DNA from 2 places in the Paraburkholderia sp. A1RI_3L genome. Region 2 is predicted to be linked to the other one. Evidence: predicted binding sites of a transcription regulator. Region 2 holds the regulator's gene; the other holds the start of a gene.

Region 1 (15,198 bases), on a different contig from region 2:
TGATCGGCGCGTTCATCTTCGGCATCGGCATGCAGCTGGGCGGCGGCTGCGCCTCCGGCACGCTCTACACGGTGGGGGGCGGCAGCACGCGCATGGTGGTCACGCTGATTGCGTTCGTCGTCGGTTCCGTGGTGGGTACCGCGCATCTGCCGTTCTGGAGCGCGCTGCCGCATCTGCAGCCCATCTCGCTCGTGAAAACGCTGGGCGCGGGCCCCGCCATCGCGCTGAACCTCGTGGTGTTCGCGTTGATTGCCGCGCTGACCGTGCTGATCGAAAAACGCCGTCACGGCCGTCTCGTGAGCGACGACGCACCGAACACGTCGTCTTGGCTGCGTGGCCCGTGGCCGCTGCTCGTGGGCGGCGTGGTGCTCGCCGTGCTCAACTTCGTGACGCTTGCGATCTCGGGCCGTCCCTGGGGCGTCACGTCGGCGTTTGCGCTGTGGGGTGCCAAGGCGTTCTCGGCAATGGGCGTCGACGTTGCGAGCTGGCATGTGTGGAGCACCGGCCCGAACGCGGCGGCGCTCGCCGCCCCAGTGAGCCACGACGTGAAGTCGGTGATGGATATCGGCATCGTGATCGGCGCGATGGTGGCTGCATCGCTCGCCGGCCGCTATGCGCCGGTGTGGCGGCTGCCGCTGCGCTCGCTGATCGCGGCCGTGGTGGGCGGGCTGCTGCTCGGCTACGGCGCGCGTCTTGCGTACGGCTGCAATATCGGCGCGTATTTCAGCGGCATCGTGTCGGGCAGCCTGCACGGCTGGCTGTGGCTCGTCGCGGCGTTTCTCGGCAACGTGGTGGGCACGAAGCTGCGTCCGGCATTCGGGCTCGCCGTGGAGCGCGTGAAGCAGACGGGTTGCTGATCGCAGCGGCTTCGGCCACGAATTCCGGTGCTGGATGCAGCAAGGAAGGCAACGCCTCGCGCGTTGCCTTTTTTTATTCGACGGGAAGGCAGCAGGCGGGGTGCGCCGTCCGCTTTTTTCGATCACTCAAAGGAAGCCGCATGTACTCGTCCACCTTCGTTTTCAAGGCCGGTCAATTCGACGACGAGTTCCATCGCCTCGACAAACAGATCGCGGAAGCCGCGCGCGCGATTCCCGGCTATCTCGGCGAGGAGACCTGGGAGAACGCAAGCGCGGGGCTGATCCAGAACATCTACTACTGGGAGTCGGAAGCGGCGCTGCGGCAATTGATCGAGCATCCGGCGCACCGCGAAGCGAAGGGCAAGCAGGCGCGCTGGCTCGACGGCTACCGCGTCGTGATCGCGAAGGTCATCCGGCAATACGGCGACGGCGGAGTTTGAACCTGGTTCGAACCTGGTGTGAGTCTGGTATGAGCGCGGCGCACGCTCGCATGACCCCTCGCGTGCTTACTCGAGCGTTCGTATCGAATTGCTGATGCCTCGCGCGCAATCGATTACGGCCGGTGCGAGCTTTAGCCGTGCGTCGTCGAAAGTCCATCGGCTGGTGGGCGCCACCACGTGTACCGCGGCGACGGGGCGCCCCTGGCTTCCCACCACCGGCGCCGCGATCGACATATCGCCAATGAACAACTCTTCGCGGTTCGTGGCATAGCCGTTCTGGCGCACTTCGGCGAGCAGTTCGCCGAGCCGTGCCACGTCGGTCACGGTGTTCGCCGTGAACGCCACGCGATTCATCTGCTCGAGGCGCGCGCGTGCCTCGTCCGCGGGCAACGCGCTCAGGAATGCGCGCCCGCTGCCAGTGCAATACATCGGGATGCGGCTGCCGATGGGCATGTGTATCGGCACGAACTTCGTCGAGACGAAGCGCGAGACGTACACCATCTCGTCGTCATCGGGCTCCGTGAGGTTGGTCGTCTCGCCCGTGATGTTCGTGAGTTCCGAGAGGAACGGATTCGCCACGTCGATCAAGGTGTCCGCAGCCAGATAGTTGAAGCCGATCTGCATCACGCGCGGCGCCAGCTGGTAGCGGCGCGTGAGCGGATGTTTGCGGATATAGCCCAGCTTCTCCAGCGTGTAGACCATGCGCTGCGCCGAGCTTTTGGACATCGACGCCGCCTCGGCCACTTCGGCCAGCGTCATCGTGCGGCGCTTCGCGCTGAACGCGCGCAGCACGTTCAACCCCTTTTCCAGCGACTGATTGAAGAGCAGGTCGGTGCCGTTTCCGGCGTCATTGTCGGCAGGCGAATTGTCCATCGTGGTCCGTCCGTTGAACGCGCGTTGAATGCGGGGTGAGTGCAATACCGCATCATATCGTATCGAATATCGATACACAAAAATCTATTTGCGATTTTTTTGATTCGACTATCATGATCTCGCGGTCACAAAACAACATTGCCGACGGTTCATGTCGATCCGGCGGCGCCTTGCCAGGAGAAATGCATGGTCACGTTCGTCAAACGCCTTACCTTGCTTGCAGCCGGCTTTGCCACCTGTTTCGTCATTTCCTCGGGCGCCGCGCGCGCCGAGCCCACCTGGAAGGTGGGCGCAACGGCCACGGGTGTGCCGTTCACGTTCCTCGACGTCAAAACCAATTCCATTCAGGGAATGATGGTGGATGCTATCGAAGCGGCGGGCCGCGCGGGTGGCTTCAAGGTGGAGGTGCAGCAGAGCGTGTTTTCCGCGCTGATTCCATCGCTGACCACGCAGAAGATCGACATCATTTCCGCGGCCATGCTGAAGACGCCCGCGCGCCAGCAGATCGTCGATTTTTCGGACACGGTCTATTCGTACGGCGAAGGGCTCGTCGTGCGGGCCGACGACAAAGGCCACTACACCTCGATGGACGATCTCAAGGGCGAAGTGGTGGGCGCGCAGGTGGGCACGGCGTTCGTCGATGCGTTGAACAAGAAGGGCATCTTCAAGGAAGTGCGCACCTACGATTCCGTCGCGGACATCATGCGCGACGTGGCGCTGGGCCGGATCAAAGCGGGTTTCGCCGATCAGCCCATCGTGGCCTATCAGCTGCAGCAGGGTGCCAATCCGCAGGTGCGGCTCGTGCCGGAGTATCAGTCGGCGGTGAAGGGGCAGGTGTGCTTCGTCGTGCGTAAGGGCGACACGGCCATGCTCGAACAGCTGAACTCGGCCATCAGGAAGATGAAGACCGACGGCACGCTGCAGCAAATTCTGCAGAAGTGGCACATGAGCTAACGGCGAGACGTTGCGCTGTATTCGAAGCCGTCCGTGCCTGATAGCGGCCCGGACGATCTGCGAAGTGTGTCGGGAGACGCGATGTTCGTGCAGAACGCAATCGACTTTTTGCCGATCCTGCTGAAAGGCGCAGTCATCACGATCGAGATCACGGCCTGTGCATTCGTGCTCAGTTCGGTCCTCGGTCTGGTGCTCGCGTTGCTCAAGGTGTCGCGCAACCGTGCCGCATCGGCGTTCGGCAGCACCGTGATCAATCTGATCCGCGGGCTACCGATCATCGTGCAGCTCTTCTACATCTATTTCGTGCTGCCGGACCTGGGCGTGCAGCTGTCGGCGTTTCAGGCCGGGGTCATCGGGCTTGGCATCGCTTACTCCGCGTATCAGGCGGAAAACTTTCGCGCGGGCATCGAAGCCATCGACCACGGGCAGATTGAAGCCGCGCACGCCATCGGCATGCGCGGCCCGCTCATCATGCGGCGCGTGGTGCTGCCGCAGGCCTTCAGGATCGCGCTGCCGCCCTACGGCAATACGCTCGTCATGCTGCTGAAAGACTCGTCGGTTGCCTCCACCATCACCGTTGCCGAAATCACGCGCGCGGGGCAACTGATTGCGTCGTCGACCTTCCAGAACATGACGGTCTACACGCTCGTCGCGCTGCTGTATCTGGTGCTGAGCCTGCCGCTGATGTTCGGCGTCAACCAGCTTGGCAAGCGGCTCGCCGTGAGGAAAAGTCGATGATCGAAATCAACGCGATACACAAGCGCTTTCACCACCAGGAAGTGCTCAAGGGTGTGAGCCTCAACGTCGAGGCGGGCGAAGTGGTGTGCCTGATCGGGCCGTCCGGGTCGGGCAAGTCGACCGTGCTGCGCTGTATCAACGGCTTCGAGACCTACGATTCCGGGTCCATCACGATAGACGGCGTGCGCGTGGATGCGCACGCGAAGAACATTCACGAATTGCGCATGCGCGTGGGCATGGTGTTTCAGCGCTTCAACCTGTTTGCGCACAGAACGGCCCTCGAAAACGTGATGGAAGGCCCGGTCTATGTGCGCCGCACGCCGGTTGCGCGGGCGCGCGACGAGGCGCGGCACCTGCTCGATAAGGTCGGCCTCTCGCATCGGATGAATGCGTATCCTGCGGAGCTTTCGGGCGGTCAGCAGCAGCGTGTGGCGATTGCGCGCGCGCTTGCCATGGAGCCTGCGGCGCTGCTCTTCGACGAGCCCACGTCCGCGCTCGATCCCGAGCTGGTGGGCGAAGTGCTGGCCGTGATGCGCGCGCTCGCACGCGACGGCATGACGATGGTGGTCGTCACGCACGAAATGGCCTTCGCCCGCGAAGTGGCCGACCGCGTGTGCTTCCTGCACGGCGGCACGATCTGCGAGACGGGGGCCGCGCGCGAGGTCCTGAGCCATCCCCAGCATCCGCGCACGCAGGACTTCCTGCGGCGCCTGCTGTCTCCTGACGGCACGCCCGCCGGCGCTAACCCGAACTGAACATGATCGAAGTGAAAGAAGGTGCAATGCTGCCCGATTCGTTGTGGGCCGCAACGGCGCAGCCTGCGCCCGATACGCCGGCTCTGCGCGAGTCGGTATCGTGCGACGTGGCGATCGTGGGTGCAGGGTTCACGGGCCTCTCGACGGCCTTGCATCTGGCGGAGCGCGGCGTGAAGGTGTGCGTGCTCGATGCCGCGCAGCCGGGGTGGGGCGCCTCGGGCCGCAATGGCGGTCAGGTGATTCCCGGGCTCAAGTACGACCCCGACGAACTCGTGCAACGGTTCGGCGAAACAGCGGGCAATCGTCTGGTGGAGACGGTGGGCGGCGCGGCCGACAGCGTGTTCGAACTGATCGAGCGGTACGGCATCGATTGCGAGGCGGTACGGGGCGGCTGGATCCAGCCAGCGCCGTCGCGTGCGATGCTCGAAACCGTGACGCGCCGTGCGCAGCAATGGGCGGCGCGCGGCGCGAAGGTCAGCCTGCTCGATGCCGCAGGGGTTTCGCAGCGGCTTGGCACGAGCGCTTATGTGGGCGGATGGATCGATCACCGTGCCGGCAGCATCCAGCCGCTCAGCTATGTGCGGGGTCTCACGCGCGCGGCCCAGAAGCTCGGCGTTGCCGTGCATGGACACACGTCGGTCACGCGCCTCTCGCGTGACGCACGCGGCTGGCAGGTGCAGACGCGCGGCGGCGCGAACGTGGTCGCGCAGCACGTCGTGATCGCGACCAACGGCTATACCGGGGCGCTTTGGCCGGGCCTGCGGCAGTCGGTGATCGCGGCGAACAGCTTTATCGTCGCTACGCGGCCGCTGGCTCCCGGCGTGGGCGACGCCATTCTGCGCGGCGGTGAAGTGGCCTCCGATTCGCGTCGTCTTTTGCTGTACTTCCGGCGCGATGCGGCCGGGCGGTTGTTGATGGGCGGTCGCGGGCCTTTTTCGGACCCGCGTGCGAACAACGACTGGGCGCACCTGGAGCGCGCCGTCGAGTTGATGTATCCGCAATTGAAGGGCATCGAGTATGAGTATCGGTGGGCGGGGCGCGTCGCGATCACGGCCGATTTTCTGCCGCACGTCCACGAGCCGGCACCGGGGCTCAGCATCGCGCTTGGCTACAACGGCCGCGGCATTGCGATGGCCACGACGCTAGGCAAGCATCTTGCCGCGCGCATTGCAGGCGACGCCCGCGCTCCGTTTCCGTTTGCCGTCACCGCGGTCAAACCGATCCCATTCCATGGGCTGCAGCGCTTTTACATCGCGGCGGGCGTTGCGTGGTACCGGCTGATGGACGCCATCGCCTGAGCGCGACAAGACCTTCCTCCAGCGCCGCAAACCTCGGCGCACCTTTCTTGCTACACGGTAGAGCCCGCTGCATGTGCTGCATGTGCAGCAGGTTCGCGGGCGCAACGTCCGTCACGTGAAAGCCGCCGTCCACTGGAGGAAAGCCATGCAACGCATGAACGCAAGGGTGTGTGCCGCAATTGTTGTCGCGATGAGTCTGCTGACCGCGGCGTGCGGCGGCGGAGGAAACGGCTCGGGCAGTAGCGCCGGCACGGCGGGCCCCGCTGGCGGCGTGCATCTCCAGGTGGTGTCGTTCGGCGACAGCCTCTCGGACGTCGGCACCTATGCGCCGCTTGCGAGCGCCTTGGGCGGCGGACGCTTCACGACCAACCCTGGCCAGGTGTGGACGCAGGATGTCGCGCAGTACTACGGCGACACGCTGACGCCCGCCTTCTCGATCGACGCCAGCCACAAGCTCAGCGCGCAAAGCGGTCTGGGCTACGCAGAGGGCGGCGCCACGGTGGCCACGCCCGCGAACCTGTACGACTACCTGACCGACGTGCTGGGCAACATCGAAATGCCCATGAACCAGCAGGTGTCGAGTTATCTGGCCGCGCATGGAAGCTTCAACGCGAACCAGCTGGTGCTGGTGTGGGCCGGCGCGAACGACGTGCTGCGTGCCGGCTCGCTGCCCGCTGCCGCGCCCACGGTGCAAACGGCGGCGAACACGCTCGTCCAGCTCGTCGCGCAGATCGTGCAGAGTGGGGCGACGCACGTCGTCGTGGTCAATCTGCCCAACATCGGGCTGTCGCCCAAAGGCGTGACGTCCGCGGACGGCGGCGCGAATCTGACGCAGCTTTCGCAACGCTTCAACGACACGCTGAACGCGGGTTTGCAGACCAACGGTCTTCAGAGCAAGGTCATCGAGATCGATGCCTTCACCTGGCTCAACCAGGTTGTCGCGAATTTCCAGGCCAACGGCTTCGCCGTCTCTAACACGGGCACGGCGTGCGACCCCGCGAAGACGCCGCACGACACCGCATTGCTCTGTTCACCGGCCACCTACACGACGCCCAACGCCGACCAGACCTACATGTTCGCCGACGACCTGCATCCCGCCACCCGCCTGCATACGCTCTTCGCGCAGTTCGTGGAGCAACAGATTGCGAAGAGCGGGCTCGGGCGCTGAGCAGTGTGCGGAACTACTGCGGCGCGCCGTCCCACGCGGGCAGCGTGGCGCCGCGATAAACCTTCAGGATTGCGGCGGACACATTGGGTTGCTGATAACTCTCCACGAGGTCATGGACCCACGGCGCGTTCGCGTCCTGCTCGTTCACGGCGATGAAGTTGCGATACGGATTGTTCGGCACCTTCTCCTGCGCGATGCGTTCCTGCGGAATCTTGATGCCCGCCTTGATGGCCCAGTCGGTGTTCACGACGGCCGCATCGAGGTCGCCGATGGCACGGCCGACGATGCCGGCATCGAGTTCCTTGACGTGCAGATTCTTCGGATTCCGTTCGATATCGCGCGCCGTCGGCAAGAGACCCACGGCGGGCTTCAGCGTGATGAGGCCGAGCGATTGCAGCAGGAGCAGCGCGCGCCCTTCGTTGCTCGGGTCGTTTGGCACGCCCACTGTCGCGCCTTGCGGAAGGTCGGCAACGGACTTCACCCTGCGCGAATAGAGGCCGATGGGCTGCACATAGGTGTAGCCCACGGGCACGATCTTGTAGCCGCGCGCCTTGATCTGCGCCTCGAGGTAGGGCTTGTGCTGAAACGAGTTGGCATCGAGGTCGTGCTGGGCCAGCGCCTCGTTGGGCTGCGTGTAATCGGCGAACGTGGTGATCTTGATGGCGAGGCCATGCTTTGCCGCGTTGGCGGCAACCACTTTCCAGACGTCTTCGTCCTCGCCGGACATGATGCCGACGCGAAGCGTCTTTTCCGTGGTTGCGGCCGAGGCCGTATTCGCAATACTCCAGCCGAGAAGGAGCGCCGTCAGCGCCGTACCGAGCAGTTTTCGTTTGTGCATGTGGGGTTCGTTTTGGGGTTCGACAGGGCTCGATGCTAGAGAACGGCATGACGGGCTGACAAATATTTTTGTCTGCGTTCCTCATGCCGTGGGTGGTTATATGGACAGGTCGAATCGTGCATTAGAAAGGGCGCCGCCGGAGCCATCATTGGGCACACGCGGCGAGCGCCTGTGCTAGAGCATCGCGTCCGGAAGGGTTTTGAAAGAACGCTTCCAGCGTCGTGTGTTCTTCTTTGGCGATCTGCGCGAGACATCGCGCGTTGTTCACCGGAACGCTTTTCATTGAAGAGACGGCGGCTGTGACGAACAGCGCGATGGATATTGCCGTGATCGTGAGCCCTGCAATCCACTTTTGTGCGTCACGGGTTATCGCCAGGCGTTGCTTGCGTGGCGCGATGCACTTCTTCGATTCTCGTATCGCAGTGCCTTTCATGCCGGCTCCATTTGGTTAGCATAACAACTATTTGTGATCAAAAAAGGCGTTAGTCCAACGCCTTTCTGACGTCCCGCATGCTGCTGATCGTTGTGTCGAACAAGCCGGTCCCGATTCGTCCGCGCAGTGCCTTGGCGACGTTGGCGCTTGCCGCATTGATCGGTTTGTCGAGCGCCTTGCCCGCGGCTGTGGGGTATAGACACCATTCTCTGCCGTCGGATTTTCCTTGCCGGCGCTCCACAAGCTTCTTCTGGCAAAGGTTGTCGACGAGTCGCGTCGCCGTGGGACGGGCAATGCCCAGCATGTCGGCGACCTGGCTGGCGAGACATCCGGGCGAGGCGAGCACGACGCGCAAAACGAAGCCCTGCGGCGGCGTGAGGTCGAATGGGGCATAAACAGCGGTCCATTCTCGCTCAACGAGGCGGGCCAGGGCAGCAGAATTGAAATACAGGCAGTGATCGAACATGGCGGCGATTAGACCATGAAGTGGTTAGCAACGCAATCATATGTGGCTTCGTGTCGGCCTGGAAGTTCTCCAGGCGCGAACCGACGCATTTCGGCCCGTAGGCCTTCCTTGCCCTCATCCTCGCCGCCCATATCACTCCCGCTTCGAAGCATTCGGTATTCTGGCCGGGACGCGCGCGCGGCGCGCTTTTAAGATAGCGGGTTGAACCCGCTCCCATTCCGTGCTGGAGGCAAGATCCATGTCCTTATCATCCGAGTCCGACTTCTCATCGATTCAGCGGACGATTGACCGTCTCGTGCAAGACTTCGCCGCAACGGCTGCCGAGCGCGACGCGCGCGGCGGCACGCCGAAAGCGGAGCGCGATGCGCTTCGCGGCAGCGGTCTGCTTGCGCTCTCCATTCCGAAGCAGTACGGCGGGCAGGGCGCGAACTGGATCGAAACGCTCGATACCGTGCGGCAGTTCGCGCGCGTGGACAGCTCCATCGCGCACGTCTACGGTTTTCATCATCTGCTGCTGGCCACGGTGCAACTGTTCGCGCGGCCCGCTCAGTGGGAGCCCTGGTTCGAAGAGACAGCACGCCACAACCGGTTCTGGGGCAACGCGCTCAATCCGCTCGACAAGCGGACCGTCGTGCGTAAAGTCGATGGCGGCTATGAGTTTTCAGGCCGCAAGAGCTTTTGCTCCGGTGCGTTCGATTCGGACATGCTGATTGCGTCCGGCGTGGATGAAGCCAGCGGCAAGCTGCTGATTGCCGCGGTGCCCACCGCGCGCGCGGGCATCACCATCCCTTCGGACTGGGACAGCTTCGGCCAGCGTCAAACCGATAGCGGCAGTGCCGCGTTCGATCAGGTACGCGTCCAGGAAAGCGAAATGCTGCTCGATCCGGGGCCGCTCAGCACGCCGTTTGCGTGCCTGCGGCCGCTGCTTGCGCAATTGATCTTCGCGCACCTGTTTCTCGGCGTGAGCGAAGGCGCGTTCGCGCAGATGAAGCACTACACGCTGCACGAGTCGCGGCCGTGGTTCAAATCGCCCGCGAAGAGCGTGAACGAAGATCCTTACACGCTGTTGCGCTATGGAGAGTTTTGGGTAGGCCTGGAAAGCGTGCGGCTTCTCGTGCAGCAGGCGGCGTCGCGATTCGACGCGGCATGGAACGAAGGCACCGCGCTGGACGAAGCAGGACGAGGGCAGGTGGCCGTGGCGGTGGCAACGGCGAAGGTAGCGGCCACGCGCGTGGGGCTCGATCTGACGAGCCGGCTGTTCGAAGTGGCCGGTGCTCGGGCCACGCAAGGCGCGCTGCGACTCGACCGCTTCTGGCGCAATCTGCGCACGCAAACGCTGCACGATCCCGTCGATTACAAGCTTCAGGAACTCGGCGAGTGGGCGTTGAACGATACGTTGCCGTCGCCTTCTTTCTATTCGTAGACGACTCGCTGACGGATTCCTGCGGGACCACCGCAGGACCGCTCAGGACCGCTCAGGACCGTGGGGACCGCTGCATCATTCCGGACCTATATACGGGCACGTCCGCCGTTGTCCCGTTACCTTTTATTACGCCGCCTTCCCGCTTTCCCCGCCGGTGCTCACGCCGGCGGGCGATTCCCCGTCGCAACGATGGCTTCCCCCTCAAGTTTGTCCCGTGCCCGACGATAACCCGGACATACAGGTTGCTGGAACGGACCGCAGCAAGCGAGCACCACCACCATCGTCCTGTTACTCAACCGGATACCCAACCGAATTCATTAGAGGAAGCCATGCTGAACATCAACACCAACATCCTGTCGCTGACGACGCAGACCAACCTGTCCGGTTCGCAAAGCGCCTTGTCGCAAGCCATTACGCGTCTGTCGTCGGGCAAGCGCGTGAACACCGCCGCTGACGACGCCGCCGGCCTCGCGATCGCCACGACGCAAACCGCCGCCATCAACGCGCTGAACCAGGGCGTGATGAACGCGAACAACGGCATTTCGATGGTGCAAACCGCCTCGGGCGCGATCTCGTCGACCGTGGCCAACCTGCAGCGTATCCGCCAGCTGGCCGTGGAATCGGGCGACGGCTCGCTCGGCTCGGCAGCGCAAGCGAACCTGCAGACTGAAGTCACGACGCGTCTGACGGAAATCAACCGCGTTGAAACGCAAACGACGTTCAACGGCCAGAGCGTGCTGGGCGGCCTCGGCAGCGTGAACTTCCAGATCGGCGCATCGGCCAACCAGACGATCACGGCGAACTTCGGTTCGACGACGTGGAACGCGTCGGGCCTCGGCGTCTCGGGCATCGACATCTCGACGACCTCGGGCGCGCAGAACGCGATCACGGCAATCGACGCCGCGCTGGCGCAAGTCAACAACTTCCAGGCAACGCTGGGTGCAACGCAGAACACGTTCCAGTCGGCCATCACGAACACGCAGACGGAATCGACCAACCTGAGCGCCGCCCAGTCGCAGATCGTCGACGCGGACTTCGCTTCGGAAACGGCGAACCTCTCGAAGGCGCAAGTGCTGCAACAAGCCGGTATCTCGGTGCTCGCGCAAGCGAACTCGCTGCCGCAGCAAGTGCTGAAGCTCCTGCAATAAACGTCCACGCAGTACCTTCGGTGACGCGCCTCTTGCGGGGTGCGTCACTTTTTTTGGAACGGGCTCTACGCGGCTTTCGGGCGGCGTAGGGCTCGTTTCGCTTTTGGGGCTCGTTCTCTATTGGCCGCAGACCCGGCTAGCATGGCTTTCTCACATCGATAACGCTCTGAAAATAGGGCGCAATAAAACGCCTCCGGTACGGCAATTGCTCATTCCCCGTGCCGAAACGCGCAGCCCACGGCGGACTCTGCATCGGCAAGACACGCAGTCTTCGCGGCCTTCGGGCCGCGCGGGAGACGCACATGCACCGCTTGCTCCACCTCCGCGAGGTACAGGCCCGCGCCACCGCGCGCCGCGGTACGGCCTTCGCGACAATGGCATGCCTCATCGTCGCAATTTGCGCGTCGTGCGGCGGGGGAGGCGGTGGATCCGGCAGCGCAGCCGCAACGTCCACGCCGTCCGCGCCGGTCAACACCACGGTATCGTCCCCCACGGACGTGCTCATGTATCACAACGACGCCGCGCGCACGGGCCAGTACCTGGCCGAAACGACGCTCACGCCGGCCAACGTCAATTCCACGCATTTCGGCAAGGTCGCGTTCCTCGCCGTGGACGGCAAGGTGGACGCGCAGCCGCTCTACGTGAGCAGCCTCTCGATTGGCGGCAAGCCGCACAACGTGGTCTACGTTGCCACCGAGCACGCCAGCGTCTACGCATTCGATGCGGACACCAACACGCCGTTCTGGCAGCGTTCGCTGCTGGGCCCGGGCGAGACCACGAGCGACGATCGCAACTGCCAGCAAATCACGCCTGAAATAGGCATTACCGCGACACCGGTGATCGATCGCACGCGCGGCGCGAATGGCGTGCTCTATGCCGTCGCCATGAGCAAGGACGCGAGCGGCGCCATTCACCAACGCCTGCACGCGCTCGATCTCACGACGGGCGCCGAGGCGCTCGGCGGGCCGGCGCAGATCGCCGCGACCTATCCCGGCGCGGGCGCGAACAGCAGCAACGGCGTGACGGTGTTCGACCCGCAACAATACGCGGAGCGCCAGGCGCTCGCGCTTGTCAACGGCAACGTGTATCTGGGGTGGACCTCGCATTGCGATCAGGGCGTGTATGGCGGCTGGGTGATGGCGTACAGCGCCGGCACGCTCGTGCAGACCAGCGTGCTCAATCTCACGCCGAACGGCAGCGAGGGATCGGTATGGATGAGCGGCGCGGGCATGGCCTCGGATGGCGCCTCGCTCTATCTGCTCGACGCGAACGGCACGTTCGATGCCACGCTCGACGCACAGGGCTTTCCGTCGAGCGGCGACTATGGCAACACGTTCTTGAAGCTCGCGACTTCGCCTCGCCTCGCAGTCGCGGATTATTTCGCGACCTTCGATACGGCGGCGCTTTCGTCGCGAGATCAGGACCTCGGCTCGGGCGGCGCGCTGGTGCTGCCCGATCTCGCCGACGCGAGCGGCACCGTGCGTCATCTTGCGGTGGGCGCCGGCAAGGACGCGAAGATCTACGTCGTGAATCGCGACGCCATGGGCAAGTTCAACAGCTCGACCAACGTGATCTGGCAGGAGATAGACGGGCAACTCGCGGCCGGCGTGTTCGGCATGCCGGCGTTCTACGGCAACACGGTCTACATCGGCGCGCTCGGCGACCACCTCAAGGCGTTTCCGATCAACGCTGCACGTCTCGCCACTGCGCCGGCTTCGCAAAGCGCAGGCACGTTCCAGTATCCCGGCGCGACACCCAGTATTTCCGCGAACGGATCGAGCAATGCCATCGTCTGGGCCGCGGAGAACGGCAGCGTCGCGGCGCTGCACGCGTTCGACGCCGGCAATCTCGCCAACGAGCTGTACAACAGCAACCAGGCCGGCTCGCGCGACACGTTCGGCGCCGGCAACAAGTTCATCACGCCGATGATCGCGCATGGGCACGTGTATGTCGGCACGACCAGCGGCGTGGCGGTGTTCGGACTGCTGCCGTAGTGCCTTTTACAGAAGAGAAAGGCCGGGCACGCCGCATGCGCGCTCTCACGACAGCATCCCGATGAGCACTCGAGTACGTGAGGTGGATATGCAGAACGCCGAAGCCAATCCTACCCAGCAGCAGCAAAAAGAGATGGCCGCGAAAAGCCCGGCCAAGACGCCCGCGGCCGGTGATTCGCCCGACGCCGCCACGCAGGCGAAGGAGTTCGGACAGACCCGGCACGCCGGCTCCGCCGAGGCGACTTCGACCCGCGATAAGTCCGCGTTGCCGTCCATCGACATGGACAAGGTGACGCGCGAGGCGGGAGACCCGGTGCAGCGCGCGAACAGCCGCATTGTTTCCGTGGACAGCGCGGGCATGGACGCAACCGACAACACCGTGGACACCGACGGCAAGTCGCTGGAAGCGAAGCGGGACGCGTCGGTCTGGCACGACAACGTCGTTACGTCGAATGCCACGCTCGACAACTACATTCCGGCGCCCGCAGCCGGGCTGGGCGGCGTGGACAGCAGGCCGGCCGGCAACCTGCCGGAGGTGCGGGCGCGCGACGGTTATCGCGTGGTGTATTGCGGCACGGTGTACCGCGAAGAGTCGAATGGCACGAAGGCCGAACAGATGATCCGGTTCGAGCGCATCGGCAACGATCCGGAATAGCGGTTCGGGCGAAGCGAACGGGTGTGGCGGGGCTGTGAGGTGGGGGCTTCGCCGCGTGACTTGCAACGCTGCCGCCGCGCCGCTTGTGGGGGCCGCGGCAGCGTTATGGGCTGAAGGTGGGCTTGAGAGGGGCGGGGCCCACTGCGGGCTGCGCCACGCCCCGCTCAAGCCGCCTGATTAAGCCGCCTGATCGCCGCCCGCCAATGCACGCCGCAGCAATTCCTCGACGAGACCGTTCATGCCGTCAGGATGCCCGGCCGCGCGCGCCTTGAGCGTTTCCACGAGCTCGCTGTCCAGCTTGCAGGCGAACGGCACGAGCCCCTTCGCCTGGTCCAGCTTGCGCTGCTCCTTGCGGCTCACGGGTGCTTCGGTCGCGCCCTTGCCGAAGCGATCGGAATGCGTCTGTTTCATCGAATGAGTCAGCTTGAGCGCCTTGTTCTTCTCAAGGTCGGTTTTCTTCATTGCCATACGAGGGCTCTTTTCGGGAATCGGAGAGCCCGTATTGTACGCACCGGCCACGCGGGGTCTTCGCTTTCAGCTTTGGGGCAGGCGCTGCATGAAGCGGCCGACCAGCGCCGCTACTTCGTCTGCGCGTTCGTCCAGCGCGAAATGACCGGCGTCGATCACGTGAATCTCCGCATGGGGCAGATCGCGTTGGTACGCCGCGGCCTCGGCCACCTGGAACGACGGATCGTAGCGGCCCCACACCACGAGCGTGGGCGGCTGCGTCTTTCTGAGCCACGCCTGCCACGCGGGATACGACGCCACGTTGGTCCGGTAGTCGTAGAAAAGGTCGGTCTGGATTGCCTTCTGCCCCGGGTGTGTGAGAAACGCGTATTCGTCGGTCCACAGGTCCGGGTCGTAGCGCTCGGGATGCGGGCTCGTGCCCACGTGGCGCTGCTTCGTCGTGTCGAACGAAAGGAAGGTGCGCTGCAAGTCGGCTTCGTTGGCTTCGCGGTTTGCCCAGAACGCGCGGCGCTTTTCCCACAGCGGGCCGAGGCCGTCTTCGTGCGCCACCGCGTTCTGCACGATGAGCCCGGTCAGGCGCTCGGGATGCGCAAGCGCGAGCCGAAAGCCGACCGGTCCGCCGTAGTCCTGCACATACATCGCGTAGCGCTGCACGCCCAGCGTTTCGAGGAAGTCGTTCGTGACGGCCGC
Region 2 (15,198 bases):
CGCAAGTGGACGACCTGCTCGCGAGCCTGGGCTTCTAGTCCGCTTTCGCGTCCCCTCGTAGCCGGACCTTCGGCCGGGTCAGGCCGGTTCCCGACCGGCTTCCGTTCTCTCCCGTTCCTCCTTCCCGCAAGCCGGGGCGGCCGCCTGTGCGGCACGCCCCGTGCTTCGCTTGCCCGGCCTTGAGCGCGGACGGTGCGTTTGGCCGCCCGTCGCAAGCGCAGGCATACTACGCCGTAAGCCCGGCCCCGCGCGGCGCTCATGCCGCAGCGCATCGCCCGCCGCCCGGCGCGGGACCGAGGCCGCCGCGGCACAGCGTCGTCTGTCTGGCCGGCGTTGCGCCCCCTCATCACAGCGGCCACCCTGGCCGTGCATCGGGAGGACTATGAGCGCGCTGAACCGAATCACGCGCGGCGTCGCAGCGACGTCGCTCACGCTTGGCTGGCTCGTCGCCAGCACCAATGCCTTTGCGGGCCTGGGCGCGGCGCCCATGACGACGCCCGCGGGCGCCGCCGTAACGGGCGTAACGACACGCTCGCCCGGCGCGGGCGCCGCCTCTACCTCCGCCGTCGCACGCGCGGCAACGCAGGCTTCGTCGGCGGGCATGGCGGCCAGCAGCGGCACCGCCGCTTCCACCTCCTACACCGTGCGCGAGACGAGGCTTGCCAGCGGCACCGTGGTGCGCGAGTACGTCGGGCAAGACGGCACCGTGTTCGGCGTGGCATGGCAGGGCCAGCAGATGCCCGATCTCTCGGCGCTGCTCGGCACGTATTTCCCGCAGTACATAGCGGGCCTCAAGGCGAACCGGGCGGCGGGCGCCGTGCGCGGCCCGGCCGCGGTGGAACAGAGCGGCCTCGTCGTGCATTCGGGCGGCCACATGGGCGCTTTCTCCGGACAGGCATGGCTGCCGCAGGCGCTGCCCGCGGGCGTGAGCACGTCCGACATCCAGTGAAAATGAGGCACAAGCAGGTTCAAGCAGATTCAAGCAGGCCATCGAGCCAGGGAGACATAACGTGCGCATCGGACTTCGCAGCGGATTCGCCGGGCAGGTCGCGGCCCGGTTCGTCAAATGGGGGCAGGCGGCCACGTTCGTCGTGGCGGCAGGCATCGTCGCGGCTTGCGGAGGGGGCGGCGGAGGCGGTGGTGGAGGGGGCGGAGGCGGCACGCCGAGCGCGGCCAACACCGTGCCCGTCACCGTGGACCGCGGGCTCTTCGGCGTGGTCAACATTCCCAGCGTGAGCGTGACGATCTGCGTGCCGGGGACATCGACGTGCCAGACCATCGATCACGTGCAGCTCGACACCGCGTCCTACGGGCTTCGCGTGGTCAACACGGCGCTCAATTCCACGATGCTCGCCCAGTTGCAGCAGGCGAGCGTGGGCGGCCAGCCGCTTGCCGAATGCCCGCACTTCGCCGACGGCTACACCTGGGGCTCCATTCGCAACGCCGACGTCAAGCTGGGCGGCGAGGCGGCCGGCAACATCCCGATCCAGGTGATTGGCGACATGGGCAGCGGCACGGTTCCGCAGGCGTGCCAGAACTTCGGCGTGGGCAACAACACGGCGCAGGATCTGGGCGCGAACGGCATTCTCGGCGTGGGTGTGGCGCCTGCGGACTGCGGCGCGGCCTGCGTCGGCTCGGCGGCGAGCAGCAATTACTACACGTGCCCAGGCGGTTTGACCTCGACCACCTGCACCGCGACCGCCGTGCAGATCTCGCAGCAGGTCGCCAACCCCGTGCCGCACTTCGCCACGGACAACAACGGCTTGATTCTGGAACTGCCGCAGATCTCGGACTCGGGCCAGGCGTCGGCGAGCGGCACGCTCGTGTTCGGCATCGGCACGTCGGCCAACAACACGATGACGGCCTCGCAGCAGTTCCAGACCACGCAGTGGGGCGACCTGGTGGGCAGCACGTTCAACGGCGCAACGGTGACGGCGTTCCTCGATTCGGGCTCCAACGGGCTCTTCTTCGAGGACAGCGCGTTGCAGCAGTGCGGCAGCAACTTCCAGGGCTTCTACTGCCCGCCGTCAACGCAGACGCTCAACGCCACGCTGCTAGGCGCCAACGGCGCGAAGGCCACGGTGAGCTTCAACGTGGCGAGCGCCTCCGCGCTGTTCGGCAACGGCAGCAACTTCGCCTTCAACGACCTGGCGGGGACTGGTGTCGGCGCAGGTACCCTCGACCTCGGTCTGCCGTTCCACTTCGGCCGCAACGTCTTCGTGGGCATGGACCGCACAGGCTCGGGCGGTTCGGCGCCGTTCGTGGCCTTCTAGTCCAACGGGCCGCTGGCCGGGTCGCCGCGCAGGCGGCCCGGCCACTCAGGCGGCCAGCCTGGAGGGGCTTGCCGCCTGAGCGTCCGCCTGCGGCGGCTTGAGCGGGCGGCCGAAGCCGCTCCGCTCGAAGCCGCTCAGTCCAAAAAGCCGCTCAGTCCAAAGCCGCTCAGTCCAAAGCCGCCCCGTCCAAAGCCGCCCCGTCCAAAGCCGCCCCGCCCAAAGCGCTCCGCCCAAAGCGCTCCGCCCAAAGCGCTCCGCCCAAAGCGCTCCGCCCAAAGCCGCCCCAGCCGCCCCCGCCACCGCAGGCTCCCCGCCAAAGGCACTCCGCCGTAACAACCGCACGCGCCCACCCCGCCTCATCCGCCGAAATACCCCCGTTTCTCCGTCTTTATCCGTCGATCATCCATTGCGCGGCGCGGGAATAATCGCTCTCACTGAAAAAGGGCATTGCGCCGCGATCGACTGGAGAACCTGTGGCAGAGGACAGCGACCTCGAAAAAACCGAATCAGCCACTCCCAGGCGCCTCGAAAAGGCGCGTGAGGAAGGGCAGGTGGCGCGTTCGCGCGAGCTCGCGACGTTCGCGCTGCTTTCGGCGGGGTTCTTCGGCGTCTGGGCGATGTCCGGGCCTATCGGCCAGCATTTCCAGACCATTCTGCGCAGCTCGCTCACCTTCGACCACGCCACCGCCTTCGACACCGGCCGCATGCTGGTGGGCGCGGGCGGCGTGGTCCGCGAAGCCGCCTGGGTGCTGCTGCCGGTGCTCGGCCTGACGGGCCTGGCTGCGCTGCTTGCGCCCATGGCGCTGGGCGGCTGGCTCTTTTCCACCCAGTCGATCGGCGCGAATTTCAGCCGGCTCGACCCCGTGGCGGGCCTCGGCCGCATCTTCTCGATCAACGGACCGATCCAGCTCGGCATGTCGCTCGCGAAGACGGCGGTGGTGGGGCTGATTGGCGGCGTCGCGATCTGGCGCCATAAGGACGACATCCTCGCGCTCGCCACCCAGCCGCTCTTGACGGCATTCGCCAACGCCACGCACCTGGTGGCCGTCTGCTGCGCGATGACGGTGGCCGGCATGTTCGTGGTCGCGGCGCTCGACGTGCCGTACCAGATGTGGAGCTACCACAAGAAGCTGCGCATGACGAAGGAAGAGGTGAAGCGCGAGCACCGCGAAAGCGAGGGCGACCCGCACGTGAAGGCGCGCATCCGTTCGCAGCAGCGCGCCATGGCCCGCCGCCGCATGATGAGCGAGGTGCCCAAGGCCGACGTGGTGGTGACCAACCCGACGCACTTCGCCGTGGCGCTCCAGTACACGGACGGCGAGATGCGCGCGCCGAAGGTGATCGCCAAGGGCGTGAACCTGGTGGCGGCGCGCATCCGCGAAATCGCGACGGAAAACAACGTGCCGCTGCTCGAAGCGCCGCCGCTTGCGCGTGCGCTCTATCACAACGTGGATCTGAACCGCGAGATTCCGGGCCCGCTTTATGGCGCGGTGGCCGAGGTGCTCGCGTGGGTTTATCAGCTGCGCCGCTTCAAGACCGAAGGCGGCGAGGCGCCCGTCGCGCCCACCGAATTCGACGTGCCGCCCGAACTCGACAAGGGTGGTGTCTCCGACGAAGACGCCGCCGAGGAAGCCGCCGAAACGCTTTCGGGCGAAGGAGACGGCGAAGGCTCACCGGGCGCCCCGTCCGGCGGCCGCAACAAACGTGGTAACGAAGGAGCTTCTGCATGAACGCCCGCACTGGTTTGCTCGCGCGACGCCCCGACGTGCTTCAGGGCACGAACCTGCGCGCGCTGGCGGGGCCGATCCTGATCTGCATGATCCTCGGCATGATGATCCTGCCGTTGCCGCCGTTCCTGCTGGATCTGCTGTTCACCTTCAACATCGCCCTTTCGGTGATGGTGCTGCTCGTGTCCATGTACACGATGAAGCCGCTCGACTTCGCCGCCTTCCCGAGCGTGCTGCTGTTCTCCACGCTGCTGCGCCTCTCGCTGAACGTGGCCTCCACGCGGGTCGTGCTGCTGGAAGGCCACACGGGCCCGGACGCGGCGGGCAAGGTGATCGAGTCGTTCGGCCACTTCCTCGTGGGCGGCAACTTCGCCGTCGGTATCGTCGTCTTCATCATCCTGATGGTCATCAACTTCATGGTGATCACCAAGGGCGCGGGGCGTATTGCCGAAGTGGCGGCGCGCTTCACGCTGGACGCCATGCCCGGCAAGCAGATGTCCATCGACGCCGACCTGAACGCCGGCATCATCAACGAAGAGCAGGCGAGAAAGCGCCGCTCCGAGGTGTCCCAGGAAGCCGAGTTCTACGGCTCCATGGACGGTGCCAGCAAGTTCGTGCGCGGTGACGCCATTGCCGGCCTGCTCATCATGGTGATCAACATCATCGGCGGGCTGATTGTGGGCGTCGTGCAGCACGACATGAGCTTCGCCGCGGCGGGCAAGAACTACACGCTGCTCACCATCGGCGACGGCCTCGTGGCGCAGATTCCGTCGCTCGTGATCTCCACGGCGGCGGGCGTGATCGTGTCGCGCGTGGCGACCAACGAGGACATCGGCACCCAGCTCACCGGCCAGCTCTTCACGAATCCGCGCGTGCTGATGATTACGGGCGTGATTCTCGTATTGATGGGCCTGATTCCGGGCATGCCGCACTTCGCGTTTCTGGTGCTGGGCGGCGGCGCCATCCAGCTGGGCCGCGTCATGAAGAAGCGCGGCGAGGAAAAGAAGACCTCCGCGGCACTCGTGGACGTGGCGCCCGCTGCGCTCGCGCCGGCCGAGAACACCGAAGCCAGCTGGGACGACGTGGCGCTCATCGACACGCTGGGCCTCGAAGTGGGCTACCGCCTGATTCCGCTCGTCGACAAGAATTCGGACGGTGAGCTGCTCAAGCGCATCAAGAGCATCCGCAAGAAGTTCGCGCAGGAAATCGGCTTCCTGCCGCCTGTGATTCATATTCGCGACAACCTCGAACTGCGGCCCAACGCTTACCGCATCGCGCTCAAAGGCGTGGAGGTGGGCACGGGCGAGGCGTATCCGGGCCAATGGCTCGCTATCAACCCGGGGCAGGTCACGGCCGCGCTGCCGGGCACGCCCACCCAGGACCCGGCTTTCGGCCTGCCCGCCATCTGGATCGATACCAACCTGCGCGAGCAGGCGCAGGTGTACGGCTACACGGTGGTGGATTCGAGCACCGTGGTCGCCACGCACCTGAACCACCTCGTGGTGACGCACGCGTCCGAACTGCTGGGCCGCCAGGAAGTGCAGGCGCTGCTCGAGCGCATGCAGAAGGACACGCCCTCGCTCGTCGACGACCTCGTGCCGAAGGCGCTGCCCGTCACGACGCTGCAGAAGGTGCTGCAAAACCTGCTGGACGAGGCGGTGCCCATCCGCGACATGCGCACCATTCTCGAAGCGCTGGCCGAACACGCGCCGAAGATCAGCGACCCGCACGACCTCACGGCCATCGTGCGCCTCGCGCTGGGCCGCGCCATTACGCAGCAGTGGTTCCCCGGCAACGGCGACATGCAGGTGATGGGTCTGGACGCCAATCTTGAGCGCGTGCTGTCCCAGGCGCTCACCACGGGGGCGAACCCGGGCCTGGAACCGGGGCTCGCCCATACGCTGCTCGAACAGACCCAGAAGGCGATGACGCGCCAGCAAAGCCTGGGGCTTGCGCCAGTGCTGCTCGTGCAGCACTCGCTGCGCGCCATGCTCGCGCGCTTCCTGCGGCGCAGCCTGCCGCAGCTGAAGGTGCTCTCCTACGCCGAAGTGCCGGACACGCGGCACGTCAAGGTGGTCAATCTGATCGGCACGGCTTGACGGGGCGGGCGCCGGTTGCGGCGCTTGCCGTCTTCGCTGTGCCTGGGGCGGGGCCGGGCATGGCTTGGGTTGGCGCGACGCCGGCCTGTCCGGTGTGCCGTTCGGCGCTGCGGCGGGCACGTCCGCAGTACTCTCGCAGTGCCTTCGCGGTGCCTCCGCAGTACTCCCTCAGTGTTTCCGCAGTACCTCCGCAGTCTCCCCTCAGCGCCTCCCCGCAGCCCCCCTTTCGACCCGATCAAACGAATTGCCTGCTTTTCCCCGCGCTGATCCATCGATAGTCCGGCGTTCACCTCCTCAATAATTTCACCATCGGCAAAGGCTTTGCCGCGCACCAGGTTCCTGCGGAGCCACCGCGCAACGAAGCTGGCGCCTCGCAATTGAAACGCCACGTCAGGGTCGTCAACCTCATCGGGGGTCAGCTTGAACATCCGCAAATTTATCGGTGCCACCAGCCGCGACGCGCTGCGCCAAGTGCGCGAAGTGCTGGGTCCTGACGCAGTGGTGCTGTCGAATCGCACGCTCGACGACGGCAGCGTCGAGATCGTCGCCGTAGCCGACCGCGAACTCGCGGCCATCGCGCCTGCCGCGGGTGAAGGCGCCAACGCGGGTGCTGCTTCGCGCGGCTTGCCGCGCAGCGCCGCCGCGCCGGTTGCCGGCAACCCCTACGCGAACGGCATGCCGGACGTGTTCTCGTCGGTGTTCGGGGCAAGCCCGGAAGCGGGCGCGGACCGCCTGTCCGCGTCGGACGACGAAGACGACGCTTCGCCCTACATGAACGCCGCCGCGCAACCGGTGGCCAAGCCCGAAGCGCAAGCAGGCGGCGCGCTCGCCACGCGCGGTGCCGCGCTGGACCGCCCGGGCGCGTTTATGGCTCAGTCTGCGGCCCAGCCCGCAGGCCAGGCCGATACCGGCGGCGGCGCGGACCGCTTCGCCGCCGAACCCGCGACTATCCAGGCGGGTGCACCGGCTCGTCCGGCTGCGCGTCCCACGCCGGCGCACGCTCCCGCTCATCCGGCCGCTCATCCGGCCGCTCATGTGCCGGCGGCGAGCCGCGCCGCGGGGTTCGCGACGCCGGCCGCAGGCGTGACCATGCCGGCATCGGCTGTGCCGTCCTACTCGGACAAGGCACACGCTCCGCGCACCATGGCCGAAACGAACCCCTGGCTCATCGACCACGCACGCCGCATTGCCGACAAGGACAGCGAAGGTCAAGGCGCGGGTCACAGCGCGGGTCACAGCACGAAAGCCGCAGGTATGACGCCCGCCGACGCCATGGCCAAGGGACTCGGCATGCCCGCCGACCCGCACGCCGAACATGGCCAGCCCCGCCCGCAAGGCGAGGGCGTGCTCAACGTCAGCACGCCGGACTGGGCGCGCGAAGCGGCTCAACTGGCGGCGCGCCGCGCCACGCAGCGCATCTCACCGGCCTTCGATCTGCCGGGCAACAGCCAGCCGCCGACGCAATCGGCCACGCCCTCGGGCAACGCCAGGACCGCCGCCGATGCCGCAGGCGCGAACGCCTCGGCCAGCGTCACGGAAGCCATCAAGGCCCGCATCGAACAGGTGGTGAACGAAACGGTGATGAGCGAGCTGGCCTCCATGCGCGGCATGATGGAAGAGCAGTTCGCCGGACTCCTCTGGGGCGAGCGCCAACGCCGCAGCCCCACGCACGGCGCGCTCACCAAGCAGCTGTTCGCCGCCGGCTTCTCGGCCCAGCTCGTGAAGATGGTGGTGGACAACCTGCCCGAAGGCAAAGACCCGGAAGGCGCGCTGGAATGGGCGCAGTCGGTGCTCGAATCGAACCTGCCCGTGCTCGAAAACGAAGACGCGCTCATGGAACGCGGCGGCGTGTTCGCGCTGATGGGCCCCACGGGCGTCGGCAAGACCACGACCACGGCGAAGCTCGCCGCGCGCTGCGTGATGCGCTTCGGCGCGAGCAAGGTGGCGCTGCTCACCACGGACAGCTACCGCATTGGCGGCCACGAGCAACTGCGCATCTTCGGCCGCATTCTCGGCGTGTCGGTGCACGCGGTGCGCGACGGCGCCGACCTGCAGCTCGCGCTCACCGAACTCAAGAACAAGCACATCGTGCTGATCGACACGATCGGCATGAGCCAGCGCGACCGCGCCGTGACCGACCAGATCGCCATGCTGTGCAGCGCCGGCCAGCCGGTGCAGCGTCTCTTGCTGATGTCCGCAACGAGCCACGGCGACACGCTCAACGAAGTGGTGCAGGCCTACCAGAGCACGCCGGACAAGGCGCCGCTCGCGGGCTGCATTCTCACCAAGCTCGACGAGGCCACCAACCTGGGCGGCGCGCTGGACACCGTGCTGCGCTACCGGCTGCCGGTTCACTACGTGTCGACCGGCCAGAAGGTGCCCGAGAACCTCTATGTGGCGACGAAGCGTTTCCTGATCCGCAGCGCGTTCTGCATTCCGCGCGAGCACTCGCCCTTCGTGCCGCACGAAGACGACATCCCGGCGCTGCTCTCGGCGCTGTCCACGCGTTCGAATGCCGACCTGCACGAGGTTCGCTTTGGATAAATTCGTAGCCGACCAGGCGGAGGGGCTGCGGCGGCTGCTCGCCCGCAGCGGCTCGCGAGTGATCGCGGTGACCGGCGGCTCGGAGAGCGTCGGACGCACCACGACAGTAGTGAACCTTGCAGCGGCATTGGCCGAGCAGGGCAAAGACGTGCTCGTCATCGACGAGTGCCTGGGCGACCGGTCGGTGAGCGCCACGCTTGGCGGCATGCAACGCGTGGGGAATCTCGCCGGCGTGATGCGCGGCGAGGTGTCTCTCGCGGCGGCCGTGAGCCGGCATCCGCTCGGCTTCGGCGTGCTCTCGGCCTGGCGCGGCAGCCAGGAAGGCTATAGCGCCGAACAGTACGGACTCGTGCTGAACGGCCCCGCCGACGTCGTGCTGATCGACGCCGGGCTCGACAGAAACGGCGCGCTCTCCGGGCTCGCCATGCGCTCGCACGACGTGATGGTCGTGACGCGCGTCTCGGCGCAGGCCATCACCGATGCCTACGCCGCCATGAAACGTCTTCATTTCGCGCACGCAATCGCGCAGTTCCGCGTGCTCGTCAATTACGTCCAAAGCGCGGCCGATGCCCACACGGCATTCGAGAACCTCGCAGGCGTGGCGGGTCGTTACCTCACCGTCTCGCTCGAAAACGCAGGCTGCATTGCGGCTGACCCACACATGGCGCGGGCCGTCGAGCTCGCACGCTGCATCGTGGACGCTTTTCCGTCCACGGCCGCCGCGCGCGACTACCGGCATGTCGCCGCAGAACTGCAGTACTGGCCCATGCGGCCAGCCATGTCGTCGCGCGCGGCCATGACGCGCCCGACCGTAACAACGTCGGCCCCATCGCCATCCATGTGGCAGGCCGACCCGGCCGCCGAATGGCCGTCGGCGCAGCATGCGTGACGCCACTCGGGGACTTCAGGCAGGAGAGCACGATGTATAACGCTCAGGGAAAGATTTCGCAGGACGAGGTGCTGGCGAAGTACGCGCCGCTCGTAAGACGTCTCGGTTTGCAGCTCGTGGCCAAGATGCCGGCGAGCGTGGATCTGGACGATCTGATCCAGGCCGGCATGATCGGTCTGCTCGATGCGGCGAGCCGCTACAAGGAAGATCAGGGCGCGCAGTTCGAAACCTACGCGAGCCAGCGCATTCGCGGCGCCATGCTCGACGAGCTGCGCAGCAACGACTGGCTGCCGCGCAGCCTGCGGCGCACGTCGCGCGAGGTGGAGAGCGCGGTGCACCAGGTGGAGCAGCAGCTGGGCCGTTCGGCGAGCGAGACGGAGATCGCCGGGCATCTCAAGATGCCGCTCGACGAATATCAGTCCATGCTGCAGGACCTGCATGGCAGCCAGCTGATCTACTACGAAGACTTCGACCGGTCCGCGGACGACGAGCCGTTCCTCGACCGCTACTGCGTCGATCACTCGGATCCGCTTTCCGCGCTGCTCGACGAAAGCCTGCGCGCGGCGCTGGTGGAAGCCATCGACAAGCTGCCTGAGCGCGAGAAGCTCTTGATGTCGCTCTACTACGAGCGCGGCATGAACCTGCGCGAAATCGGCGCGGTGATGGAAGTGAGCGAATCGCGTGTGTGCCAGCTGCACAGCCAGGCCGTGGCGCGTCTGCGCACGCGTCTGCGCGAACTGGCCTGGGCGGGCGCCGAGGCCGACTGAGAAACCCGAGCGGGGTGCGTTCGAGGGGCGTTCGCGCCTTTCCGGGCGGGTGGCGCTGTTGTTGGCGTTAGAGGGCGCCGGGTAGCGGACCCCGGACCCCAGGGCCCAAGGCGCCGGGCCTCGGGCGGCATCGGTTCGGCTGGCGCTGTGCTGGCTTGTGTGGGGCGGCTGCTTTGCTGCCGTTTCACCGCTGCGTGAGCGGTACGTCATTCGCACCCTGTCCGCGCGTCCTCCAATTCTTCGGCGGCTTTTTCGCCGTCTTTCGGGCCGGCTTCCCGGCTCGTTCATCGGGCCGCTTCAGGCCGTAACACCACTAACATTTTCTTACACCACCCTTTCTGACGGGTGGCTACACTTGCGCCGCGTTATTACGAAGACAATGGGGTTAAACCAGATGCTCAAAAAAATCGCAGGAATCGCCGTGTTGACCGCGGCTTCGGCCGCTGTATCGCTGCCCGCTATGGCGGGTGACCTGAACAATGCGCTCGGCGGGGGCCTCGGCGGGGTGGCGGGTGCCGCAGTGGGCGGCGCGCTGGGCGGCAGCACGGGCTCCGTGATCGGCGGTGCGGTGGGCGGCGGTGCAGGCGCTGCGGTCACGTCGAACCGGCGCGAACGTACGGGCGCCATCGTGGGCGGTGCGCTGGGCGGCGGCGCGGGCACGGCGGCAGGCAACGCGATGGGCGGCCGCACGGGCGGGCTGATCGGTGCGGGACTGGGCGGTGGTGCCGGCGCGGCACTGGGCGGCAACATCTCGCGCAGCAACTCCTACGCGGACGAGGGCGAGCGCGGCTATCGCAGCACCGGCCACCACCGCAAGCATCGCAAGCACTGGGATTGAGCCGCGAGCAGCAAAGGCAAGAGGATCGAGAAAGGCGCAACGACGCCTGAGGTTGAAGGCCGGGGTTGAAAACCGGTCTTGAAAACCGGGTTTAAAAACCAGGGTTTGAAAACACAACGGGCCGCACATTCGCAAGGATGTGCGGCCCGTTGGTTTTTGGTGCGGCTGGCCGGCGAATTCAGCGAGGATGCTGCGCCCGGATCATCGCGCCGCGCGCCTCAAAACCCGGCTCCGGGGAAATCGATCAAACTCGCCCGAACGCGGGAATTCGCCCATCCGGCCCGTACAAACCGGCCTTATGCTGCGCGCCCTTGAGCACGTCGAGGGCGCGGCGGTTGTATTCCATGCGGGTATGGATCAGCACGCCGTTGGTGGCGTTGGAGCGTTTCGCGCGTTCGGCCGCCTTTTGCAGCAGCGCCCATTGCGTGGCGAGCCTCGGGTCGGCGCCGGAGGCCAGCTCCATGCCGCGCCAGCCCGGCGGAAAGCCCAGCTCCGCAAGCTGCGCGTCGCGCTGCTTTTCCAGCGCCGAGAGCTTTTCGACCAGTTCGGTCTTCATCTCGATGATGGGCGGCAGCTGTTCGAGCGGAGAGACGGCGGTCAACGCCTTCTCTTCGCACGCGAGCACCGAAGCGAACGCTTCGACGGCGGCATATTCGTCGATGACGGTGGCAAGGAGGGCGTCTTTCATCACAATCACTCAACTCGCAGTCGGCTTGCCGCGCCCTGACTGGGGCGCACAAGCCGTGGTCAATTGGCTGCTGCACGTGCGCGCTTCGCCCGAAGGTGCGGCGAGGCACGCTGAACGCGCTGGCCAACCGGGGTTAGCTCCCCGCCGACCCCGCGCGCGTTTGCAGCAGGCTACGTGCCGTTTCGAGAACGGCGTCGGCAATCTTGCCGGTATCAATACTCAAGGTGCCGTCGCGCAGCGCCTGCTTGATCGACTCGACGTGTGCCGTATCGATGTCCGCCGCGCCGGACGCGGCGAGGCCGCGCAGTTGCGCCGACAGCGCCGACAGGTTCACGTTCGCGTCGCCGGACGCGCCGCCGCCGGTGGACGGTACGGGGCTGCTGGCTGCGCCTTGCGCGCCAGACGCGGCCGTTTCGCCTTGCTGGGTACGCTGCAGCCCGTCTTTTAGCGACTGCAGGCTCGAATTGCTGGTGGAATCGACTTTCACGATTGGCTTCCTGAACGGTTGACCGCGGTGCCCGGATTCGACTGAGGAATCCGGCTTCCGCGTGGCCTTCTTCGGCCACGGTGGGGCGCGTCATGGGCGCCGCTTTGCCCGGATTAACGGCAGGTACCAATCAAACTTTAGTGCATGGACGGCAAGGCCGCCAAAGCGCCGCGAGGCGCGACGGCTGCACGCAAGGGGCCATAACAGCCCCGGTCGAAACCACTTCACATCATTCGAGGCGCAGCAGGCGCCGGTCCAATCTCCTGTTCAAATCCACCCAACCTGCAACGTTCAAAGCTGGATCTCCACGGTGCCGCCTTCTTTGACGATGCCGCTGATGATCTGGCCGCCCGCCGTCTTCACACGGACCTGCTGGCCGGGCGACGCGTTGTTCATGGCGCTGCCCTCGGACGAAATCGAAAAGCCCGGGCCCTGCGCGACCACGCGCACGGTTTGCCCGATCGTCACGGAACTCGCACTGCGCAGCATGTCCTGGCGCAGCGGCAGCCCGGCAGGCACGCGGACCAGCGCCACGGCGCCGATCGCCTGCGATGGGTCGGTGACCACCGCCTGCGGCAGCAGCGTGAGGTCGCCGTCGCGTGCCACCAGGTCGGCGGCGCTGAGCGGCTCGCCCGGGGCAATCGCGCGCGACGCCGTGTAGTAGGTGGCCTGAACCGAGATCTTCGCCTGAAGGTAGAGCGTCCACGGACGCTCGCCCGCGCAGCGCACGCCCACCGTGGTGCGGCCCCACATGCGGGTGCCGGCGGGCGCGAACGGCTGCATCGTCGTGCAGGCCGCAAGGCCGCGCGGAAATACGTTGGCCACGGTGATGTTGACCTTGCCGGGAAGGCCCACGACCTGCTGCTGAAGCCAGGCGAGCGCAGCGCGCCGGATCGACTCGCCGTCCTGCTGGCCTTCGGGCACGGCGGCTTGCGCGACTGTGGCGGCCTGGGCCGACTGGGCCGGTTGCGCGGGCTGAACGTTCGATGCAGGCGCCTGCGCCGGCTGCACATGTTGATACGGTTGTGCCGCCTGGGTTCCCTGGGCCGGCACAGCGCGCGGCACCATGCGCTCGAAGCGCGGCGCGGTTGCTGCGTAGCCGCCGCTGGCAGGCGGGTTCATCGCGATGGCCTGCGGCGCGAGATTCGCCTCGCGGCCGCGCGCCGGGAGGGTCGCCACAGCGGGTGTCACGACCACCGGCATGACCTGGCTGGCCGCCACGGGCAGGTTCACGCGCGTCAGGCCAGATGCCATGCCGGGCCGGGCCGCCGACGCTTCGCCCGTCCCCGCGATCACGATGGCGCCGTCGGCCTTCGCTGCCTGCTCGAAGCGGTCGCCGGCAGCGGCGGCCGGTCGCATCGACGCGGCGAGGGCGGCTGGGGTGGGCTGCATCCCGGCATTCGCACGTTGCGCCGTCACGCCGGCAGGCGCGGACGGGCTCGTCACCATCTTGCTCATGGCGGCCAGTGCATCCGGGTTCTTTTCGCCCGGACCCGGGATCACGATCGGCTCGCCCGTGCCTTGCGCATGCGCGGCGTTCGAAGCGAGCAGGGCCAGCGTGCCGGCACTCACCGAGAGCGTCCACGCAAGCGCGACGAGGAGGCCGCGCAGCGCAGGCGCGCGCCTCGCTCGCGCCGGAGCAGCCGGTGCGTGCGAAGTGGCCGATGTCGATGCGCCCGGCGCGGGCGAAGCATCGAAAGCCGTTTCAGCAGCGGTTTCAGCGGTCAACAAGGCGGTCGGAGCATTTGAAGCGGGCTCGTTCATCGCCACTCTCCACGGCCCCCGGGGGACCAGACAGGCGCCAGGCAAGAAGCCGGACAAGAAGCAAGACAAGAAGAAGCCAAACAAGGCGGCCAGACAAGGGCTAACCCAAGGGCTAACCCAAGGGCCAACCAGGGGCCAACCAAGGGCCAACAATACGAGAGGCATTCTAGAGACACCCCCCTTCGCGCAAACGTTGAATAGAGGCCCCCTTCCCCGGCTATTCCTCCGATTGCTGCTTGCGTCCCAGACCTAAGATGCTCCACAAGCAAAAAGGCCTTCCACGCAGCCGCTACTGCAAGCGTGACGCAAGGAAGAAGCGTTTTTTCGGAGAACCGCAATGCTGGACAAACTCGATGCCGAATTCGCCTTTGGGCGCGAGGCGCTCGATGTGCGCGCATACCGTCAGGAACTGCTCTCGTCGAACATCGCCAACTCGGACACGCCGGGCTACAAGGCACGCGACGTCGATTTCGCGTCGTCGCTCGCCGGTGCGCTGAGGAAGAGCGGCGCTGCGACCGGAACGGCCACCTCGAACGCGGCACCGCTCGCCATGGCGCAGCCGGCCGGCGTGACGAGCGGCATGACCATGGCGACGACCGAAGCGGGCCACATGGCCGGCAAGGCGCGCTTGACGCCCACGGGCGGTTCCCCCGACGACTACGGCCAGCTCCAGTACCGCATTCCCACGCAACCGGCGCTTGACGGCAACACCGTCGACCTCGACAGCGAGCGGGTGCAGTTCGCCGACAACACGCTGCACTTCGAGACCGGCATGACCGTGCTCACGCAGCAGATCAAAGGCATGCTCGCGGCCATCACGTCAGGCAGCTGACGCGGCGGCCTGCATTCGTGCAGGGCAAGCAGGAAAGCAGGAAGCCAGACCACGGCACAGGCAGCAGGCTGCGCCGGTCAGGCAAGAGACAAATCGCTACGGGAAAGCAGGCGGGCCGTGCGCAGGAGGCACCGGAAGCGCGAAAGCGCAAAGGTGACAGGCGCGGCCCGCCACAACCGCCGGCCAACGCAGGCCGGCAACGAGAGGTGAGATTCGCCATGCCATCGCTGATGAACATCTTTAGCGTCGCCGGCTCTGCGCTGTCCGCGCAGTCGGAGCGGCTCAACGTG

What was found. The regulator FliA, encoded in region 2, starts transcription of late flagellar genes. The targets are predictions, from matches to a motif close to CTAAAGTTTNNNNNNNNNNNGCCGNTA.
Region 1: a site for FliA is predicted at 10,444-10,470, ahead of PXJ20_RS27250 (flagellin domain-containing protein). Genes of this name have one in related genera too.

What each region holds. Positions count from the first base shown of each region.
Region 1 covers NZ_JARCHA010000013.1:28,231-43,428, forward strand. Annotated here, with positions in the region: gene PXJ20_RS27190 (YeeE/YedE family protein) at 1-857, shown strand, start outside; gene PXJ20_RS27195 (antibiotic biosynthesis monooxygenase family protein) at 998-1,297, shown strand; gene PXJ20_RS27200 (IclR family transcriptional regulator) at 1,364-2,170, opposite strand; gene PXJ20_RS27205 (ABC transporter substrate-binding protein) at 2,357-3,124, shown strand; gene PXJ20_RS27210 (amino acid ABC transporter permease) at 3,206-3,862, shown strand; gene PXJ20_RS27215 (amino acid ABC transporter ATP-binding protein) at 3,859-4,617, shown strand; gene PXJ20_RS27220 (NAD(P)/FAD-dependent oxidoreductase) at 4,620-5,915, shown strand; gene PXJ20_RS27225 (SGNH/GDSL hydrolase family protein) at 6,061-7,083, shown strand; gene PXJ20_RS27230 (MetQ/NlpA family lipoprotein) at 7,097-7,921, opposite strand; gene PXJ20_RS27235 (hypothetical protein) at 8,067-8,354, opposite strand; gene PXJ20_RS27240 (MarR family winged helix-turn-helix transcriptional regulator) at 8,404-8,820, opposite strand; gene PXJ20_RS27245 (acyl-CoA dehydrogenase family protein) at 9,059-10,243, shown strand; gene PXJ20_RS27250 (flagellin domain-containing protein) at 10,573-11,391, shown strand; gene PXJ20_RS27255 (pyrrolo-quinoline quinone) at 11,766-13,385, shown strand; gene PXJ20_RS27260 (DUF3005 domain-containing protein) at 13,474-14,040, shown strand; gene PXJ20_RS27265 (hypothetical protein) at 14,218-14,508, opposite strand; gene PXJ20_RS27270 (alpha/beta fold hydrolase) at 14,575-15,198, opposite strand, start outside.
Region 2 covers NZ_JARCHA010000001.1:343,822-359,019, reverse strand. Annotated here, with positions in the region: gene cheZ (protein phosphatase CheZ) at 1-38, shown strand, start outside; gene PXJ20_RS01730 (DUF2844 domain-containing protein) at 383-949, shown strand; gene PXJ20_RS01725 (DUF3443 domain-containing protein) at 1,011-2,273, shown strand; gene flhB (flagellar biosynthesis protein FlhB) at 2,747-4,003, shown strand; gene flhA (flagellar biosynthesis protein FlhA) at 4,000-6,099, shown strand; gene flhF (flagellar biosynthesis protein FlhF) at 6,520-8,643, shown strand; gene PXJ20_RS01705 (AAA family ATPase) at 8,636-9,532, shown strand; gene PXJ20_RS01700 (RNA polymerase sigma factor FliA) at 9,565-10,299, shown strand; gene PXJ20_RS01695 (hypothetical protein) at 10,694-11,137, shown strand; gene PXJ20_RS01690 (flagella synthesis protein FlgN) at 11,382-11,825, opposite strand; gene flgM (flagellar biosynthesis anti-sigma factor FlgM) at 11,959-12,312, opposite strand; gene flgA (flagellar basal body P-ring formation chaperone FlgA) at 12,604-14,076, opposite strand; gene flgB (flagellar basal body rod protein FlgB) at 14,414-14,908, shown strand; gene flgC (flagellar basal body rod protein FlgC) at 15,127-15,198, shown strand, end outside.